One region of the Paenibacillus sp. FSL R7-0210 genome, then DNA from elsewhere that is predicted to be linked to it. Evidence: predicted binding sites of a transcription regulator. Region 1 holds the regulator's gene; each other region holds the start of a gene.
What was found. The regulator LexA, encoded in region 1, represses DNA repair genes until DNA is damaged. The targets are predictions, from matches to a motif close to CGAACATATGTTCG.
Positions count from the first base shown of each region.

Region 2: MKY64_RS03490 (ImmA/IrrE family metallo-endopeptidase) is a predicted target of LexA. The motif match lies at 1,485-1,498, and genes of this name have one in related genera.
Region 3: MKY64_RS03535 (YolD-like family protein) is a predicted target of LexA. The motif match lies at 1,692-1,705, and genes of this name have one in related genera.

Region 1 covers NZ_JBBPAR010000001.1:2,092,149-2,096,427, forward strand. The annotation lists gene MKY64_RS09080 (hypothetical protein) at 1-244, shown strand, start outside; gene MKY64_RS09085 (hypothetical protein) at 336-557, shown strand; gene MKY64_RS09090 (hypothetical protein) at 672-890, shown strand; gene MKY64_RS09095 (L,D-transpeptidase) at 970-1,308, opposite strand; gene lexA (transcriptional repressor LexA) at 1,497-2,123, opposite strand; gene MKY64_RS09105 (LysM peptidoglycan-binding domain-containing protein) at 2,321-2,737, shown strand; gene MKY64_RS09110 (DUF896 domain-containing protein) at 2,847-3,056, shown strand; gene MKY64_RS09115 (hypothetical protein) at 3,104-3,529, shown strand; gene MKY64_RS09120 (HAD family hydrolase) at 3,667-4,279, shown strand, end outside.
Region 2 covers NZ_JBBPAR010000001.1:786,209-790,487, reverse strand. The annotation lists gene MKY64_RS03510 (NucA/NucB deoxyribonuclease domain-containing protein) at 111-551, shown strand; gene MKY64_RS03505 (hypothetical protein) at 638-826, shown strand; gene MKY64_RS03500 (hypothetical protein) at 874-1,029, opposite strand; gene MKY64_RS03495 (YjfB family protein) at 1,199-1,375, shown strand; gene MKY64_RS03490 (ImmA/IrrE family metallo-endopeptidase) at 1,519-2,061, shown strand; gene MKY64_RS03485 (hypothetical protein) at 2,154-2,318, shown strand; gene MKY64_RS03480 (undecaprenyl-diphosphate phosphatase) at 2,329-3,132, opposite strand; gene MKY64_RS03475 (collagen-like protein) at 3,325-4,056, opposite strand.
Region 3 covers NZ_JBBPAR010000001.1:791,469-795,747, reverse strand. The annotation lists gene MKY64_RS03550 (WGxxGxxG family protein) at 1-153, opposite strand, end outside; gene MKY64_RS03545 (M15 family metallopeptidase) at 229-915, opposite strand; gene MKY64_RS03540 (hypothetical protein) at 1,094-1,255, shown strand; gene MKY64_RS03535 (YolD-like family protein) at 1,297-1,632, opposite strand; gene MKY64_RS03530 (GNAT family N-acetyltransferase) at 1,908-2,333, shown strand; gene MKY64_RS03525 (hypothetical protein) at 2,421-3,023, opposite strand; gene MKY64_RS03520 (PH domain-containing protein) at 3,224-3,715, shown strand; gene MKY64_RS03515 (glycosyl hydrolase) at 3,733-4,279, opposite strand, start outside.

The DNA.
Region 1 (4,279 bases):
AAAGGAAGCATTCAGTGAATATTCTGTAAAGAATCTGGAAAATACGCTCGGTCAGGAAATAGGCGACGGAATTACCAAGCAGGTGGCCCAGCCTGTAATTGAGTCTTTGACCGTGAGGGATAACTACATTTTGTTTTCTGTATTCAGTGTACCGGACCTTAAGAATACCAATTTTTTTACCCGGGATGGCGGGGCCACGAAGAAGTATATCGGATTGTTCAAAATCCTGTTTATTAAGCTGTAAATATGGTTTACATATTGTTCCATGACCCGGTATAATTGAATAGATTCGAGACGGAATCTTTAATATGGTTGTGGAACAAGGAGGAACGAAGTTGAATACGGCTTATAAAGTACTGTCCAGTGATGCTGATCTATTCGCTGCCGCACTGGCACAGGTACAGGTCTACGTCGTTCAGCTGGTTGATGGCAAACCGCATGTGATTGCTGATTATGCCGGACCTGTACAGAAATGGACACCGGAGTACATTGTGCTGGCCGGAATGACTTATAGACGCGATGAATTTGAATTCCGGGTACGATTGAACAAAAAGTAAGCAGATTCGCTGCCCACTACCTGCAGCTCTAACTAACATTACTGCCGAATCACACAATCTTTGGAGCCATTTTTGGCATCTCTTATACTATCCAAGTGTAAAAGAGGTGTAAAGATGAGCCAAAGAGAACGTAATCGGATTCGCAGAGCCATTAATGTCCTGCTGACACAGCGGGCAATTCTGCTGGAGAGACTGGAAGAAATCAATGAGAATCTGCGCAGAGTGCCTAGAGGTTCGCGGGCCAGAAGAGAACTGCTGGCAGCCAGAGAATCGATCCGCGAGGCCATCCGTTTGAATACGGTGGCTATCCGTCTGTTGAGAAGTGTGCTGTAGTCTGTATCCGCTCTAATTCATATGAATCACAAAAACCCTTGGGACGCAATCTGGCGTCTCAAGGGTTTTTGCGACGTTCCTATTCCCGGATGGTGACACGGGTACCTATGGGAACGAGGGCGGCTAGAGCCAGAACATCTGCGTTATACATACGAATACAGCCGTGTGAGACCATGTGGCCGATGGAGGATGGGTCATTGGTTCCGTGGATGCCGTAATGCGGCTTGGACAGTCCCATCCAGAAGGCACCGAACGGACCGCCCGGATTGGGCTGTTTGTTAATGATGGTGTATTCGCCTACAGGCGAGACGGTTAACATTTTGCCGATGCCGACAGGGAAGCCTCTGGTGACAACGTCATTATCCAGCAGGTACAGCATGCGCTGTGACAGATCGACGATAATTCGGTAATTGGGCATACAGATCAGCACTCCTTTGTAACAGGATATGTGCGGAGCTAGACAGCGGTTCGCAGAAAAAATGGCCAAAAAGCCGAATGCGAACAAATGTTTGCATTCAGTTTTTTGGCCACTACACGAAGTAAAATGAACATAAAACAGGCTGCTTCGCATGGTGCGGAGCAGCCTGTTCTTAAGCGGGGAGTAGATTAGTGGATATCGCGGAATAATCCGATGACCCGGCCCAAAATCGTAACGCGGTTGAGGCGGAGAGGCTCGTACGCCGGATTCTCCGGCTGCAGCCTGATATGATCCCGTTCCTTGTAGAAGGTCTTGACAGTTGCTTCATCTTCTTCGGTCATCGCTACAACAATATCGCCGTTGTCGGCAGTCTGCTGCTGGCGCACGATGACATAATCCCCGTTCATAATTCCGGCATCCACCATACTGTCACCAAGAACAGATAGCATAAATACCTTGTTATCGCCTACATAATGAGCAGGCAATGGGAAGTAATCCTCAATATTCTCTGTAGCTGTAATAGGAACACCAGCTGTAACCTTACCCACGACCGGGATGCGGGTAACGGTCTGGACAAATTGATGCACATTCTCTGAATCTTCCTGGCCGAGTAATTCAATGGCACGTGGCTTCGTTGGATCACGCCGGATCAGGCCCTTCTTCTCAAGCCGGTCCAAGTGACCATGCACGGTAGAGCTGGAGGCCAGGCCGACAGCCTCGCCAATCTCGCGGACGGACGGAGGATAACCCTTGCTGCGGACTTCATTACGTATAAATTCCAGGATCGCCAGCTGACGACTAGAAATCTTTGACATCGGTATCAACCCCATATACTATGTTTGGGAAAATTATAACATAGAACTTCCGTTCGTACAAACATAAGTTCTAAAATGAGGAAAATAAGAGAATGAAAATAAAGAGAACAAATGTTCCGAAAAAACTATTGATCGAAACACATGTTCGTGTTATATTATTTTCGAAAGCAAGAACATGTGTTTGGAGGATGATGATCATGTTAAAGTATAGTACATACAACAGTATCTACAATAATGAGGATATCAAGGTGTCCGCTCCCGGTAATCCAACTGCTCATAGTTATGTAACCAAGATCAAGGACGGGATTCTTCATAGTCTCGCTGCGCTCTCATCACTATTCCGTCAGGTCAGCCTGATGAAGCTGGTTCTGGTGCTGATGCTTGTTATTTCGGGATTCACTGTGGTGGGGAATGTTTTTGCCGGTTCGGTCTCGTCGATGAAGCCGGATAAGCGGATCGTAGTCGAACGCGGAGATACCTTATGGAGTATTGCGTTAAGCAACAAGCCTGAGGACATGAAGACTGCCGTATATATAGAAGGAATAATGAAGACGAATCATTTGGAGAACAGCGGCATTAAGGCCGGAGATATTCTGACTTTACCTTTATACTGAAGGAATATGTCAGACTAATGATCGACTGTGAGAGCTTTCAGGGGGTAGACCTTGACAAGCTCTTTTTCTCATGGCAAAGTTAAAATGAATTTAGAGGGAGGGAAACGTATTGAATATTGACGAATTGGTCGCACGCATCAATGAATTGGCACGCAAAGCTAAGAACGGCGGCCTGAATGACGAGGAACTGGCTGAACGTGCCAAGCTCCGCGAGATGTACCTGGGGAATATCCGCACTAACTTTCGGGCCCAGCTTGATACCATCGAAATTGTGGACAATCCGGAGCATGAAGAAGGCAATAACGGACTTAAGCATTAGCCTGTTGCCTTTTCATAGATAATACAGGATGACTAGGGGGAACTTACATGGCCCGTTCTTGGGAAAGAATGGTTCAACGCAACACGAAGCAAATTAACCAGCAAAGAAAGAAGCAGGGGAAGGACTCCATTTACACTTCCAGCACTAAGACTGCCGCTAAAAGCATCGATATTTTCAAAGGCCGCAATATCGTATTCCCCGTTGTACTGATGCTGCTCGGTATCATGTTCTGGGTGGTCGGCTCGATTGACGAAGCCAAAGGAAGCGGGATTCTGGCCAACTGGCTGGGTGTAGTGCTGTACTTCCTGCTCGCTGCGCTGCTGTTCTTCCGCCGTCCGTTCCTTAAGGTTGAGCGTGCGCGTATCTCTACTATTAAATACAACCGCGAACGCTTCCTGGCTGCGGCGGATATTGAGAAGATCACTTTATCGCGCAGTGTAGTTACCATTAAGTATAAGGGTAAGCGCAAGTAGTGGATTTTCTCCAAGCTGATTAACCGTTATGACACCGCTGCGATGGGGGAACGCCTGGAGCAGTTCGCCAAGAACAACAACATTGAGGTCGTGCACGAATAGGAAGACAGACCAGCATATAGGGAGTGGGAGAACAAATGCCGATTACCGCCGTACTATTTGACCTTGACGATACTCTGCTGTGGGATGACCGCAGTGTGGAAGAAGCTTTCCGCCATGCTTGTGAGGCTGCTGGAGATTCCGTTGATCCCGGGGAGCTGGAAGCTGCTGTACGCAGGGAAGCCCGTACACTGTACGAATCCTATGAGACGTATCCGTTCACGAAGCTGATCGGTATTAACCCGTATGAAGCGCTGTGGGCGAACTTCACTGCCGGTGAGCAGCCTGAGTTCCGTCAACTTGAACAGCTTGCCCCTGTCTACCGTAAGGAATCCTGGCGCCGTGGCCTGGCCTCACTCGGGGTAGAGGATGAAGCACTGGCTGCACAGCTGGCTGACAAGTTCGCCGCAGAGCGCCGCAGCCGTCCTTATATCTATGAGGAGACGCTTCAGGTGCTGGACGAGCTGCGCGGTAAGGTGAAGCTGCTGCTTCTGACGAACGGCTGCCCGGCCCTTCAGCAGGAGAAGCTGGATGGTGTGCCGGAGCTTACCCCGTATTTTGACCACATTGTGATTTCGGGAAGCTTCGGCAAAGGCAAGCCGGACAAGGGAATCTTCGAGCATGCGCTCGGACTGCTGGATATTGCACCGG
Region 2 (4,279 bases), 1.3 Mb from region 1:
ACTTCAGCACGGCAAATGCACAGAATTCGGACTGTCGCAATCCGGTATTCTTACGCTATACTATTCAGGGCATAGGCATTATACCCATACCCACTTACAAAGGAGCAGATATGAAAGCCAAAAAGTCCATCATCAGTCTCATCATTATCGCCCTGCTCAGTCTTGCCGCCTACCTGCTGGAGGAGAACGGGCAATGGCTGCCGCAGACCCCTTCTGCGAATCCTTCGGAGGTCGTGAAGCTGAAGTTCCCGGCAGACCGCTACCCGGAGACCGCGAGGCACATCCAGAAGGCCATCCGTAAGGGAGAGTCGGCCATCTGCACGATCAACCGCAAGGAGGCGGAGGAGAACCGCAAGGCGTCTCTGAAGGGAGTCCCCACGAAGAAAGGCTATGACCGGGATGAATGGCCGATGGCCATGTGTGATGAAGGCGGAGCCGGGGCGCATATTGAGTACATAACACCCAGTGATAACCGCGGAGCGGGAAGCTGGGTCGGCAATCAGCTGGAGGCGTTCGCAGACGGTACGCGTGTGGAGTTTATTTTCAAATAGGCCGGCCTGTGGGGGATGTTGTTCAATTTCACTGCGATAAAGCGTAGAATGAAATGGGATAATATAACTTAGATGGAGAGCCGGAAGTGTTCTATATCTGTTATCGGGGCAAACGGCTGTACGGCCCTATGTCCGAAGCTGAAGCCTTACAGGAATGGTTCGCGCTTGCAGGAACAGTCAAGGAGCTCTATATTATTGAAACCGATGCAGCTACAGGCAGAATCAAACGCCAGATCGGGCCAACGGTCCGTGCTCATAAGAAGAAAAAGAAATAGCCCTATCCGGCACAGGCCGGACAGGGCTACACTGGCTATAGGCGGTTCTAGAACAAACAGGCTTTAGTGATGATAACCAGCAGAATGAACAGAACCAGAATGGCACCTGTCGAAGTCCAAGGGCTTACTACCGGAACGATTGGAGGTCCCTGATTCACTCCACCTACGTTATTTCCACAACCGCAACCATACTCTGCTCCCATAATTAATTCCTCCTCTTGAATATTGAATACAGCACAGAATATGTGGAATTCCGCCCCGTTGCATGGGCCAATTGGCAAAGAAATGCCTTTTACCTAACGGACAGGCGTCCAGTAGTCGATATAGAGTATGAAGCAATAGCTTAACAACAAATGAAGGGAGGAATGCCGGATGGATATTGCTGCATTATCCGTAGTGATGAGCCAGTCATCCTTACAGCAGGCCGCAGGGCTGCAGGTGATGAGCCTTGCCAAGGAGCAGGCGCAGAGCAGCGCCCAGGATATGGTTCAGATGCTGAGTCAGGCCACGCACCCCACCTTGGGAAAAACACTTGATATTCGGGCGTAATTCCTTTATGCTTACATACATAGGAACACCCGTTCCATATTTCAGCCGTTGAAGAGTACGTGCTGAACTGCTGCTTAGCCCTTAAGGGCTTTTCTTTTGGCCAATAACACGAACATACGATCTTATATATGGGGTGATTGATTATGCAAGGCTATTATCAGATGACCGCTTTGGAGAAATGGACAGAGGATCTATACCAGCGCATTGGCGTCCGCAAGCCGGCCGATATCTCCATTGATTACATAGCGAAGCAGCTCAATATCTGGGTACACTATCTGGATGTCAGAAGCAAGGCGATTGAGGCTGCGGCCGGAATGTACAGTATGTTCATCGACAACCGCCTCCCTCCCGAGCTGCAGCGGCTGGAATTCCTCCACGAGCTCTGTCATCTGCTGCGGCATGCCGGCAAGTCTACGCTTATGCCCGGAGTGTTCACGCAGGCGCAGAGAGATGAATCCGACCGGTTCATTCTGTATGCCTCCATGCCCTATAGTATGATTTCCGCGAATACGCTGCCCGAGCTTCGTGAGGATGCCGTTGCCGAGCTGGCTGTAGCGTTCCAGGTTCCCGTTCCCCTCGCGCTGCAGCGGATCGACCAGATCCAGAGACGGATTTTCCAGGGGCAATTAATGGCTGTTATGGAACGTAACGAAGACAGAAATATCATCCACAGACATATTCGCTAAGCGCTGCGGGGATAATACGCTATAGACCCGGAGGGCGGAGATTCCCCTCTATAACAGGGTTAGATTCTACTGTAAAGGGGATCAAGATCAACGTGGAAGCCTTGAAAGTCATTCAATTATTGCTGACTCATCCTGAATATAGCGTGGATGCCGTTCATCCTGAAATTCCGGATTTTGTGGGTATCGAGACGATTGAAGTGGACCACGTTACCCAGACCTTCTCCATCCTGCTGCAGGAGCCTAAGGAATACGGCTGAGAGCAGGATTTTACAGTATAACAATTACATAGAACAGCCCCGCTAACACGAACCGGTACAGCGCGAACCACTCCAGGCGGAGCCGCTTGATCAGCTTGATGAACGTGACTACAGCAATCATGGCTACGAGGAAGGACGTCACGAATCCGATCAGCATCAGGGTCAGCGTATCTGTACTGAGTAGATCCCTGCTGTCATACAGGTCCAGGAGGCTTGCTCCGAACATCACCGGCACGGAGATCAGGAAGGTGAAGTCCGCAGCGGCTTTCTGGCTGGTTCCCAGCAGCAGACCGCCTGAGATCGTCGAACCGGATCTGGAGAACCCGGGCCACAGCGCCAGACACTGGAACAGCCCGATGCCGAAGGCTTGCTTGTAGTTTATCCCGTCTACCGTCTCTGACGTTACGGATCTCCTGCTGCGTGCAGCGAAGATCATCAAGAGACCACCGGCAATCAGACCAATGAGGACCGGCTTGGGGCCGAATAACTGGCTCTTGATCGTGTCTTTGAAGAGCAGATACACCACTAGTGCCGGAACCATAGCCAGGAGCATGTGGATGGCGTTCAGTCCCTTGCTCTTGGAGAAATCCAGCTTCAGCATATTGATCCCGATGTTCACATACTTCTTCCAATACAGCAGCAACACGGCCATTACCGCACCTAGCTGGATCACGATTTTGAAGGTAACCGCAGCCTCCCCCTCGAACTTCAGCAGATCCCCTGCCAGGATAAGGTGCCCGGTAGACGAGACCGGCAAAAATTCAGTCAACCCCTCAATAATCCCTAATATAATTGCTTTGATAGCTTCAGTCACTGGTGAATAGCCCCTTTCGGAAGTGAATCAATATATTTCCAGTATAAGAGGCTAAGATGGAATTCCCCATCGAATGAGCTAACAATATGGGAGTTGGTGTGACATAAATGTCATGTGGTTTATTGTGATCACAAAAAAGCCACCAAGCTACTGGTGGCAAAATTTCATTATGCTCTATTCGTAAAATAGCCGCTATGCTAATTGTGTAATAACAAGATGTGCTGAAACGGGTCTTGTTCCTCCCGCAAGAGGAGTAATCGTAAGTGCAGCGGCATTTCCGGCAGGATTGCGAACGGTTAGAATACTGTTAATGACCGTTGTTTGCACGATCGCCATTTCTACGATTTGTGAGGTACCTGTTGCCCGCCCAACTACGGTATAAGCGAGATCTGCACCATTTAAAGTCAAGATTAGTTGTCCGGCTTCGGTCACGCTAACCTGAAACAGCACTTGATACGTCCCAATGGCCGCTAAATTAAAAGAACTCGGCCCGATCCGGGTAATCGTTGTCCCGCTGGTAGGGCCATCTTGAGGAAAGCTTACATCTGTGCCCGGCGCTACCGTTGCCGCATTATCAGGAGGCATCAGAGCAAAGAAATCAGCAAATCCTAATACCCCTCCCGCCGTTCCTGTTGCCCCGGTTGCTCCTGTTGCCCCGGTCGCTCCTGCAGCTCCTGCGGCTCCTGCGGCTCCGGCTGGCCCAGTGGCTCCTGTGGCTCCCGCCGGCCCTGCAGCTCCTGCCGCTCCGGCCGGCCCAGTAGCTCCGGCAATGCCTTGCGGCCCAATCGCTCCCGCCGGACCAGGTTCACCCTGCGGGCCCTGGGGACCTATGAGGCCCTGCGCTCCCGGAACTCCCTGCGCCCCTTGCGGGCCAACGGGCCCCGCTGCTCCCTGGGGGCCTATCGCTCCGGATGGCCCGGGCACACCTTGGGGGCCTTGGGGCCCTGGAGGGCCACCGGCAGGTCCTTGAGGACCTGCTGTTCCCTGGGGGCCTCTTGCCCCCGGGATTCCCGGTATGCCTGGGGAGCCCTGTGCTCCTTGGGGCCCTGTGGGACCAATGACAGTAGGAGTAGTGACATTGACTTCAGGCGGTGGACAGGTTACTTTAACCACCTTTTTAATCACTTTTTTAACAACTTTCCGATGT
Region 3 (4,279 bases), 1.3 Mb from region 1:
CGTTGTGCTGTGCATGCCCGGAGCGGTGGTGCTCATAACGCCAGGAGTTGTAGTTGTCATACCGCCCGGCGCTGCTGCGGAGATGTCACCTGCTCCCAGCAGACTCATGGACAGGACCGTACCGCAGGCAAGACTTGTGATCAGCTTGTTCAAAATGTTGTGCCCCCTTCATGGATGTGGTTAATCGCTGATAATTTCCCCATCCGGGACAGCATCTATGCAGAGAAGTTATTCCTTCACAATGTTCACGGTCTTGCTGGACGCATTATACGTGACCTTGGCTCCAAGTGCTTCCGCAATCGCACGTACAGGCGCATAGGTTACCGCATCGTCCATGACGCCGGTCGTCAGCTTCTTTCCATTGAGCGTAATATTTACCGGGATATCCTTGTTCACCTCTGGCTCACCTCCGGTTATACGGCTTAGTGCGGCTGCACTCTGCTGGGCAGTCGGCCGTCTGCCTGCCTTCAGGTCCTGGATGCTAAGGCCGAAGCTCATCTGCAGATGAGCGTAATCCTTGAAGGAGGTCCAGTCCCCGCCCCATTCGAACCCCAGCTTCTTCCCCTCCTGCACCACCTCTTGCCAGTCTGCCACCTTGTCGCCATCCCCGTCACGTTTCATATCCCAGGACACATTCCTGCCATCCGGCAGAAGCAGCGCAAAGTCTATTGCCAGTCCGTAATTATGGTAGCTGTCGCCTCCCCGGGCATTGGTTACAATGTCGCCCTTCTTGGTTCTCCCTTGAGCATATAGCTCATTCTGCTGCGCTATCGTGCGCATGCCCTGCGTAATGAGGATCTGCACCCCCCGGTTATAGCTCCGTCTAATCAGCTCGTTCGCCCCGGCCAGTACGGCCGGATGCAGCTTCGCCAGCCTTGCGGCCGACTTCTGCTTGACCTGCTCCAAAGTAAGCATCTACTCACCCCCTGGTATAGTAAATGCCCGCTTAAGCCGGATTGCTTGCACCAATGACCGTTTTTTTCACAAAATGAGCTGTGCAGCGTCCTATCTCCCCGGATGAACTGTGCATCTACAGGCCAGAATAAGAAGACAGACCGTAAGTCAAGTCATTCAAACGAAAAGGGGGATGAACATGGAGATACACAGCGACAGCTACAGAATAGCTCCGCTTAGCGACCAGGAGGATGTGGTGGAGGTAATCCGCCAGGCGGAATCGGAGATTGCCCGGATGACCGGGAACCCGGAAGTCACGCTGATTGCCTATGAGAAGACGGATGGACACCGCAGCAAGTAAATGAAGCGTGCCGTGCTGATCCCAGGCGAACAGGTACTCTTTTAGACAATATAAGCCTCCACAATGTCATCTACAAGCAGCCACTTCCATTCCTCCGCCCACTGCAGCTTGAATTCACGCGAGTGGGTGTGAATGGAGGTCACGAACCCGCTCAGCTTCCTCTGCTCCTGAGGATCGTACAGCACCAGCGTTACCCGCACATGACTCCGCAGCGATAAGGCCAGCGTATGCTCAATCTCTTCCAGCTTCTGCTCATCCAGAACCGGCCTCAGGCTATGCCAGGTCTCCCGTTCGTCCCTCCTGATCCCGCCCTTATGCTCCGTCAACATGATTCGGCTGCTCTCCCGCAGACCGCCCGCTTCAAGCTTCTTGCCCATTGCTATTCCCCCACTCTGATGTTTATAACCCGGACTACATCATCTTTCCGCTCATAAACCGAACGTATGTTTGTATTATATCCGCGATTCAGCTTGTTAAGCAAGCAGAAATTAATGTCAGGCCAAGGACGCAGAAGGAGGGCTTTAACTGATCATTACAAAGGGTTGAGCTAGCACCACACCTGCATTGAAACAGCCATACTGTGGTTCTAGTAATTTCGCTAATCTGATGCCATCATTAGGGGAAAGGGGTAGAAAGGACGGAGATGATATTTATGATTAGAGCAGCAAATGTGGAGGATCGAGAGGGTATTTCCAGACTATTGACGCAGTTAGGTTATCCGGATACCGAGCTTTATATGAAAGAGAATATAGAAAGACTTCTTGCTGACCCCAATGAGGAGTTAATGGTCTATGAAGCGGAAGGAGGTGTTATCGCCTGTCTTTCCCTGCATTATATCCCGCAACTGGGCCTGAGAGGAGATATCGCCTCCATTAGTTATCTGGTTGTGGACTCCTCAGCTAGAAGTAAGGGAATTGGACAGGAATTAGTGGAATCCGCTTCAGCTTCCGCCACCCGAAGAGGATGTGCCAGTATCCAGGTTCATTGCCATGCCAGAAGAATAGCGGCTCATACATTTTATGAAAGACAAGGTTTCAGGGAGGCCCCAAAGTACTTCTCAAAAAGATTGGACCAATAATTCAATCGGCAGCAAAAAGACGCCTACAGTAATGCTGTACAGCGTCTTCATCTGAATCCTTTGGCGTATAAGAAGTCTTGTCTCTGCTTATTTCACTGACGAAGTCCCTGCGCTTCCAGCACCCGGTTCCTGCTTGGCATCTGTGCCTGCATCTGATACGGTTCCCGGTACGGCTTGCTCCGGTTCAATCAGTCCGGCGGCTTCTCTGGCTTCATTCAGCTTAGAGATGCCGTAGAGCATCGCTATGTCCGCCTGCTCATTCATCGTGTTGAATTCCTCAGCGGTCACATCAGGCGATACTGCGCCCTTGGAAGCCTTCTCCTTGATCTGATAGGCACTCTGGAAAGCGATCACCGAATCTCTAAGCAGCTTCTCGATCGTATCCGGCAGGCCACCCGCAATCTTGATATCGTTCACATGATCTGCAAGCTGAGATGCGGTATCCTGGAAGCTGTCCACAGCCTTCTCGAATTCTTTGTCTGTCGCTTGTCCGGTGGAATAAGAGGTTAGCGTGGTGTTGAAGTTCTCTAGCGAGGATTTGCCCATTTCGTCGAATTTCGACATTTCATTGTAAAAGTTCTGTACCGTCTCCTGTACCTCTTCCGGGGACGCCGGTTCAGCACTGTTATTGCCGCAGGCACTGAGTATCATGACGGCCACTAGCAGTCCTGCAAGTAAAGCTTGTCTCATAGTTAATATCCCTCCACTTAACAGAATAATATCGATTTTTGTTAAGTGCAAATGAAATTAATGTAAAATTCGGCGCAATGAAACATATGTCAGCAGTTAAGCGTATTCATAGGGAGAAACGGCGGGCCATAACCCGTTGATGACTGGCAATTCCTGTTATACTATAATGAATTCATCTGTTCAAGGAGAGGAAGATTATCATGGCTTATTGCACAGCATGTGGTGCGGAATACAAGGAAGGTGCCAAATTCTGCGGGGAATGCGGGGCAGGTACAGAAGAGGCCGGTTCTCCGGCAGCAGCACGCCGTCCGGCGGCTGGCCATAGCTCCGGTCCCGAAAAAGAATTATGGCAGGGCAAGCCTGCCGGCATCTCCGACCGTCTCAAGGGGCTGATCGGACTGAATACCACCAAGTATACGATTACGTCCCAGCGGATTATGGTGAAGAGCGGACTGATCGGCAAGGATGTCGAAGAAATCGAGCTGTTGCGGGTCAATGATTTCTCTGTCACTCAGTCGGTTATGCAGCGTATGCTGGGCATCGGGACGCTGATCATTTTGTCGGATGATGCTTCATCTCCACAGCTCCCCTTCTATAGAATCCGTAAGGTTCAAGCTGTCAAGGATATCCTGCGCCAAGCCGTCCGTGACGAGAAAATCGCCAACAACATCAGCTACCGCGAGCATATCTGACGCTTCGTTACACTTGGTTATGGAAGGTAGAGGGCTCCTGCCGGAATTACGCCTTTGGCCTGGCTGGGGCTCTCCCACATCAGTACCGCCCGCGCATCCCCCTGGTTCTCATAGTACTCCACCTTCAGCTCATGCAGCTTCCCTGCAATCAGACTCACTGTGCCTTGCCGCTCCTGCCCGCTCTGCTTAATCCAGCTGTCAATAATCAGCTTCCCGTCGATCCATATCCGGATTCCGTCATCTGAATACGAGTAGATCGTATAGGTCTCACTGTAGGCAGCGCTTATTCGACCGCTCCAGCGTACGGAGAACAGATCTGCGTGAACGGCCGGATCAGGCGCCGCCTGCCTCCAGACGAAGTTAATATTGGCATCTGTCCGGGTGAGGGCAGGCGTGCCGCTAAGTGTAATATTGTTATAATACTGCCCATAGAGGCCCGGCTTAGGGAGTACCCCTCCTGAAGAAGCATACGCCGCCGCCTTGGCCGAATAATCATCTCTGGAGAACACGGCACTATTCTTCATAAAAGCCTGAATTACTGCATCCTTATTGCGCTCGTACAGC